2 regions of the Mesobacillus sp. S13 genome follow, and region 2 is predicted to be linked to the other one. Evidence: a T-box and tRNA genes for the amino acid it is inferred to sense, from the RefSeq annotation. Region 2 holds a T-box; the other holds one or more tRNA genes.
The links. A T-box is a leader RNA that pairs with one kind of tRNA and senses whether it is charged. The one in region 2 lies ahead of leuS (leucine--tRNA ligase), so its partner is inferred to be a tRNA-Leu.
Positions count from the first base shown of each region.

Region 1: it encodes a tRNA-Leu, which carries the amino acid that the T-box ahead of leuS (leucine--tRNA ligase) is inferred to sense. The anticodon was not compared.

Region 1 is NZ_CP084622.1:2,905,477-2,909,265, forward strand. It holds gene pfkB (1-phosphofructokinase) at 1-731, opposite strand, end outside; gene LGO15_RS14835 (DeoR/GlpR family DNA-binding transcription regulator) at 728-1,480, opposite strand; gene LGO15_RS14840 (LysE family transporter) at 1,655-2,287, opposite strand; tRNA gene LGO15_RS14845 (tRNA-Leu) at 2,464-2,547, shown strand; gene LGO15_RS14850 (cold-shock protein) at 2,634-2,840, opposite strand; gene LGO15_RS14855 (LysE family transporter) at 3,257-3,789, shown strand, end outside.
Region 2 is NZ_CP084622.1:3,684,153-3,687,941, reverse strand. It holds gene LGO15_RS18795 ((Fe-S)-binding protein) at 1-1,091, shown strand, start outside; T-box leader at 1,276-1,495, shown strand; gene leuS (leucine--tRNA ligase) at 1,577-3,789, shown strand, end outside.

The DNA.
Region 1 (3,789 bases), 780 kb from region 2:
GAACTCTTGACTTCGCCTTGAGGCACAGTAGACTTATAGGCGTCATGTTCATTGATAAAGACGGCACCTTTCTCTGCTAATGAAACGATGACATTTTTAGCACCCGCTTCGACAAGCTTTTTCCCATAAAAGATGGCTTCATCAGCATCGGTGATTTCCTTGTTGAAGAACTGACCTAATTCATGATGATTCGGCTTGATCAGGAATGGCCTGTGACAAAGGATATCTTTAAGCAGGTCTCCTTCTGCATCCACGATTATTTCTGCTCCTGTGTCCCTGCAAATTTGCACTACTTCTTCATAAATGGAATCAGGCATGCTGGCTGGAATGCTTCCTGCGAGAACAAGATAATCGCCATTTCCCAGCTTCATGATCTGTTCCTTCAACGAATCTATAGCATGTGATGAAATCTCCGGGCCACGAGCATTTATTTCTGTTTCTGAACCAGACTTGATCTTAACGTTGATCCGTGTATCACCCTCAACGTTGACAAAACCTGTTTGCACGCCTTCCCTGTTAAGAAACTCCTCGACATACCTGCCGGTGAAGCCTCCAATAAAACCTGTAGCCTTGCTTTCAACTCCAAGGGAGCTCAGTACCCTTGAAACATTGATTCCTTTGCCTCCGGGAAGCTTTGTTTCATTTAAGGTCCTATTCAAGCTGCCGAGCTGGATTTCATCTGCTTCAACGATATAATCGACAGATGGATTAAGAGTCAGTGTGTAAATCATGATGTCACAACCTTTATTGAAGTTTTGCTCGTATATTGTCCTTTATGATCCTCATCAATGGAATTTGTGATGATTGCAGCTTCATGGAGGTCTGCTATTTTTGCGAAAGTAATCTCAGAAAACTTTGTGTCATCAGCAAGTACAAATGACTCACGAGACAAAGAGATCGCTTTCTGCTTGATCATTGCTTCTTCCTGGTCTGGTGTCGTATATCCAGAATGAGGGTGTATACCATTCACTCCGAGAAAGCATTTATCGAAACGATACTGCTCAAGGCTTGCTAGAGCTCCTCTTCCGATGATTGCATTCGTTTTTGGCTTGGCATAACCGCCTATCACATATGTTTCTATACTTCTTTCAAGCAGCTGCGGTAAGTGCATAAGGCCATTCGTCACCACGACGATACCATTGAACGGAAGGAAACTGATCATTTCCAGAACAGTGGAACCTGCATCTAGATAAATACTGTCTCCTTCTTCTACTAGACTTGCTGCATATTGAGCGATTTGTCTTTTTTCCTGAAGGTATTTGGTGGATTTTTCAATCATGCTGGGTTCCTGGAGTTTCCCCCTTAACCTGGCTGCTCCTCCATGTACTCTTTTCAGGAACTTCCCTTCCTCGAGGATGGTCAGGTCACGGCGGATGGTTGACTCCGAAGCCTCGGTCACATCAACTAATTCCTGTATTTTCACTATTGGTTTCTCTTTAATCATTTGTAAAATGAGCTGGTGGCGCTCAGGTGTTAACATGAGCCATTCCTCCTATTTGCTTCGTATTATCATCATAATGTAATCGATTTCAAAAATCAATCATTTTCTTTCAAAAACAATCATTAATAATCAAAAATTAAATAATTTTGAACGGTTTTGATTGTTATCAGAAAATAAAAAAACCTCCATGGAGGAGGTTTCTCAGTAGTATGACTATAAAAGTACTGCCTTGATACCTTGATACCCAAAATAAACGCCAAAACCAAGCAAAGAAAGGCCTGATAAGATTGAAATAGCCCTCAAGCTGCCGTAATTCAGGAATCTCCTGAAACCGCTTGTTATCGCTGCTACGAAAAGATCCCACAAAGCAAGCCCAAGAAAAATCATGCTGCTATAAATCAATAAGTCTGCCCTTCCATAGTTGCTGGCTGTTTTTGCAAGAACAGAACCATAGATTCCTAGCCAGAAAAGGATGGATAAAGGACTGCTGATCGACATGATAAAACCTGTAAGGAAGCATTTGAGCATTGATTCTTTACCACGGCTGAAAGCGAGGTCGATATGATTCGCCTTTATCATACACTCGATTCCCGAGTAAATCAGGACGAATCCGCCAAACAACCAGAGAAATATTTGAATGATCGGCATGTCCAAGAAATTGACAAGACCCAAATAGATTAACAGCATAAAAATAGCATCGGCAATCATGGAACCTGTCCCAACAATCCAGGCATGCCAGAACCCATTTTTGATCCCCTTATCCAACCTGGCTGAATTTACCGGTCCAATCGGAGCTGCCAGCGTTAACCCAAGGAATATATAACTGACTAGTAAACTGACACTCAAGGCCTCGTCCCCCACATACAAAACTTTGTACATTGTATGTGAAAAATGTAATCCTAATACTACCTGTCCAATTTTTTCAAAAAATGCTATGGGCACTAAAGACCCTATCGTTCTTCATCCGCATGAAATTTTATGATTGAAATTGATCGTTTTTGTGCTATAATTCTTATAGAAACGCGGGTGTGGCGGAATCGGCAGACGCGCTAGATTCAGGTTCTAGTGGTGGCAACACCGTGGAGGTTCAAGTCCTCTCATCCGCATACAGAAAAGGTGCCTATACAATGGGCACTTTTTTTGTGCAAAAAAACAGCCCGGATATGCCATCCAGACTGTTTTGAGTTCAATATTATCCAATTAAATTCTGACTATGGTTGTTGACTACTTCAAGAACCTTAGTCTCCTGCTCCATATCACTTTTACAAATTGGGCAAGCGGGGACATTGCTGCTTTTAAAGTTGTCGCGAACCCAGCAATTGCAATCATCAGAAGTACATACCCATATTTTCGTTTCAGCTGTTACGATCTCTTCAGGCGGTTTTCTTCCAAATGCCATTTCCTCACGCTCCTATTGGTTTAATTATGCCCCTTTCAAATTCTGAAGGCTTTCAACAATACCCAGTTTATTCTGGATTATTAAAAGCAGCAAAATATCCGAAAGGACCTTATCATCGTTCGATTGATAAAAAAATTCATTTATTTTAAAAAGCCGGCAAATGAAACTTTTTATAATAAATGAATGATCCGAAAGTTGATATCTATTCCATTTTACCACACTTTCTTATTTTTACCAAAAGTGACACATCGGCAGTCGCCTGTGCAACAGTTACTAGTATATTCTTTTCATTTTAAATTTATTTAGACTGCCATAAAAAAATAAATTTTTTCTGCAAAAATAGGTTGTACGCCTCCATAAGTCTGAATAGAAATAGTACAAGCAAATTACGGTTAGACCATTGGAGGAATTATAAAGTGAATGTCTTCTTGGGTTATATTTTCCTTGGATTATCACTGGCCGCCCCGATTGGCCCTGTTAATGCTGCACAGATGGACAAAGGGATTAAGAGCGGTTTTTTTCAGGCATGGCTTCTTGGCCTGGGCGCCCTGACAGCTGATATCATTTACATGCTGACTGTCTATCTTGGTGTAGTCAAATACCTCGAGACTCCGTTTATGCAATCCTTTCTCTGGCTATTCGGATTCTTTGTCTTGATGTATACAGGGATAGAGACAATTATCGGATCTGGCAAAATCGTCATGGAAAACAGAGGCGGAGAATCCGGCTTCAAGTCCTTTTTATCCGGGTTTATCATGTCCATCTCCAATCCGCTGACGATTTTGTTTTGGCTTGGAATTTACGGCTCTGTCCTAGCCAAGACCGCTTCCTCCTACGGTACCGGCGAGCTAATCATATACAGCTTTGGCATCATATTGGGCCTAATACTCTGGGATATCATCATGGCCGCAATATCCAGCAGCTTCCGTAAGCTGCTTACAACAAGATT
Region 2 (3,789 bases):
GCTGCCGTGCATGTGAACCGGTCTGTCCATCAGGAGTGAACTATGGACATCTTCTCGAAGATGCCCGTGATCTTGTCAATCAAAACAAGAAGTTTTCAATGCCCGTAAAAGTGGTCAGAAATGCAGTCTTCAAAGGGCTTTTCCCGCACCAGGAGCGCATGAGGGGGCTGACCGGACTCATTGGATTCTATCAACGTTCTGGCCTCCAAAAATTGGCGCGCGGAACAGGTGTGATGAAGCTGTTTCCAGAGTCTCTCGCCACGATGGAAAAGGTCCTTCCCCAGGTACCCACAATGAAGGAAATGAAAAATCGTCCTGAGCACCTCGAAGCAATCGGGACAAAGACGCATAAGGTCGCATTCTTTAGCGGCTGCCTGATGGATACCATGTTCCTGGAAACAAACAATGCAACGATGAAGCTTTTGCAGCTTGCAGGCTGTGAAATTGTCATTCCGAAGGACCAGGCTTGCTGTGGAGCGCTTCACGGGCATAGTGGTGAAAAGGAAGATGCGAAAGCACTTGCTCGCCGGAATGTTAAAGCCTTTGAGGATTCCGGGGTCGATTTCATCATCACCAATGCAGGGGGCTGTGGGGCGTTTTTAATCGACTATGATCATTTGCTTAAGGATGATCCGGAATGGAAGGAACGGGCCCTGAAATTTGCCGATAAAATCATGGATATCTCGCAAATATTGGTCGAAGTCGGTTTTCATGAAAAAGTGAACCTCGAACTGCCGCATCAAATCATTACGTATCAGGATTCATGCCATCTTCGCAATGTCATGAAAACAGCTTCAGCACCAAGAACATTGCTGCAGTCCATCAAGGGAATACAATACCAAGAGATGGAGAATGCCGACCGTTGCTGTGGCTCAGCAGGAATCTACAATATCGTCGAGAGTGAAATGTCGATGCAGCTCCTTGACTCCAAAATGGTTCAGGCAAAGGCTACCCATGCAGCGACGATTGTTACCGCTAATCCAGGCTGTCTTCTTCAAATGAAGCTCGGGATTGAGCGTGAAGGACTTTCTGGAAAAATGAGAGGCGTGCATATTGTTGATATGCTTTTGGAGGCAGCACAAACAAAGTAATCGATAAGGCCCTTCTGAAATTTTACAGATGGACCACTTTCCAGAATGATGGTTTCTGGCTGCTGGCATAGGAAAAAGCCTGCACCAGCAGCAGAAACCATCATATAATACTTTCTATCATCATTTATTTCATCCCCGCTTGCATATGCGAGGGAATTTTATTACAATATCTCTATATTCATAACGAAAGACTTCGACAAGGAGTAGTAGTGGTGTAAAACCTGTGCAAGAGAGCTGGCGGTCGGTGCAAGCCAGACGGGAACATCATGAACTCGCCTTTGAGTCGCAAGCGCGAACTCTTCAGTAGTGCTTGCCGTTTTCCGCGTTAAGGATGAATGAAGCGAGTGTTGCACACTAATTTGGGTGGTACCGCGGGAGATCATACATAGCCTCTCGTCCCTTTTACAGGGACGGGAGTTTTTTATTTTCTAAAAGAAACACCATCCGCTAAAAATAAATCGAAACCAAACAGGAGGACATTGACGATGAGTTTTAACCATCAGGAAATCGAGAAAAAATGGCAAACGCATTGGGAAGAAAACAAAACGTTCAAAACAACTGAAGATAAAGGTAAAGAGAAATTCTACGCGCTGGATATGTTCCCGTATCCATCTGGTGCCGGTCTTCACGTTGGCCACCCGGAAGGATACACGGCGACTGACATCCTATCCCGCATGAAAAGAATGCAGGGATTCAATGTCCTTCATCCAATGGGCTGGGATGCGTTCGGGCTTCCTGCAGAGCAGTACGCTCTTGATACAGGGAATGATCCGGCAGAATTCACAGAGCAGAACATCAACACGTTCCGCCGCCAGATCAAGGCACTAGGTTTTTCATACGACTGGGATCGCGAAGTCAACACGACAGATCCGGAATACTATAAGTGGACGCAATGGATTTTCTTGAAGCTTTATGAAAAAGGCTTGGCGTACATTGATGAAGTAGCGGTTAACTGGTGTCCGGCACTTGGAACTGTTTTAGCGAATGAAGAAGTAATCGACGGAAAAAGTGAGCGCGGTGGCCACCCGGTCGAGCGCCGTCCGATGAGACAGTGGATGCTTAAAATCACTGCTTATGCAGATCGCCTGCTTGAGGATTTGGATTTGCTTGATTGGCCAGAAAGCTTGAAAGATATGCAGCGAAACTGGATCGGCCGCTCTGAAGGTGCTGAAATCACGTTCAACATCGAGGGTCATGAAGGAACATTCACGGTTTTCACAACGCGTCCTGATACACTTTTCGGTGCAACTTATGCGGTGCTTGCACCAGAACACCAGCTTGTTGATTCAATCACGACAGCTGAACAGAAGGCTGCAGTCGAAAAATATATCGATGAAATCAAGAGCAAGAGCGACCTAGAGCGTACGGACCTTGCGAAGGATAAAACAGGCGTCTTCACTGGTGCTTACGCAATCAACCCGGCGAACGGCGAAAAAATGCCAATCTGGATTGCTGACTATGTTCTAGCTTCATATGGAACAGGAGCAATCATGGCGGTACCTGGCCATGACGAAAGAGACTACGAATTTGCGAAAAAGTTCGATTTGGAGATCAAGGAAGTCGTTGCCGGAGGAGACATTCAAAAAGAAGCTTACACTGGCGACGGGGAACATGTTAATTCTGAATTCCTAAATGGCATGAACAAAGAAGAAGGCATCAGCAAGATGATATCCTGGCTTGAGGAAAAAGGCATCGGAACGAAGAAGGTCACTTACCGCCTTCGCGACTGGCTGTTCAGCCGCCAGCGTTACTGGGGCGAACCGATCCCAATCATTCACTGGGAAGATGGCACAATGTCAGCAGTTCCAGAAGACCAGTTGCCTTTAGTTCTTCCTAAAACGAAGGATATCAAACCATCTGGTACAGGCGAGTCTCCACTTGCCAATATCGATGACTGGGTGAATGTCGTTGACCCTGAAACAGGCAAAAAAGGCCGCAGGGAAACGAATACGATGCCGCAATGGGGTGGCAGCTGCTGGTACTACCTTCGCTATATCGATCCAAAAAACGACAAGGCACTTGCTGATAAGGAGAAATTAAAGCAATGGCTTCCGGTTGATATTTATATCGGTGGAGCGGAACACGCGGTATTGCACTTGCTATACGCTCGTTTCTGGCACAAGGTCCTTTACGATGTAGGAGTTGTCCACACGAAGGAGCCTTTCCAAAAGCTTTTTAACCAGGGGATGATCCTTGGTGAAAATAATGAAAAGATGAGCAAATCAAAAGGCAATGTCGTCAATCCGGATGAGATCGTTGAAAGCCATGGGGCAGATACGCTTCGTCTTTATGAAATGTTCATGGGGCCGCTAGAAGCATCCATCGCATGGTCAACCAACGGACTTGACGGATCTCGTCGCTTCCTTGACCGCATCTGGCGCTTGTTCGTCAACGAAAACGGCAGCCTAAGCGAGAAAGTCAAGGATACTGATAGTGTAAACCTTGAGAAGGTATACCATCAGACGGTCAAAAAGGTGACTGAGGATTACGAAGGACTTCGCTTCAACACAGCGATTTCACAAATGATGGTCTTCATAAATGAAGCATACAAAGCGGAAGAGTTTCCGAAAGCATACGTGGAAGGCTTTGTGAAAATGCTGGCGCCAATCACGCCGCATATTGCTGAAGAACTCTGGGCAAAGCTAGGACACAGTGAATCCATCACTTATGCAGCATGGCCTGCTTATGATGAAGCCAA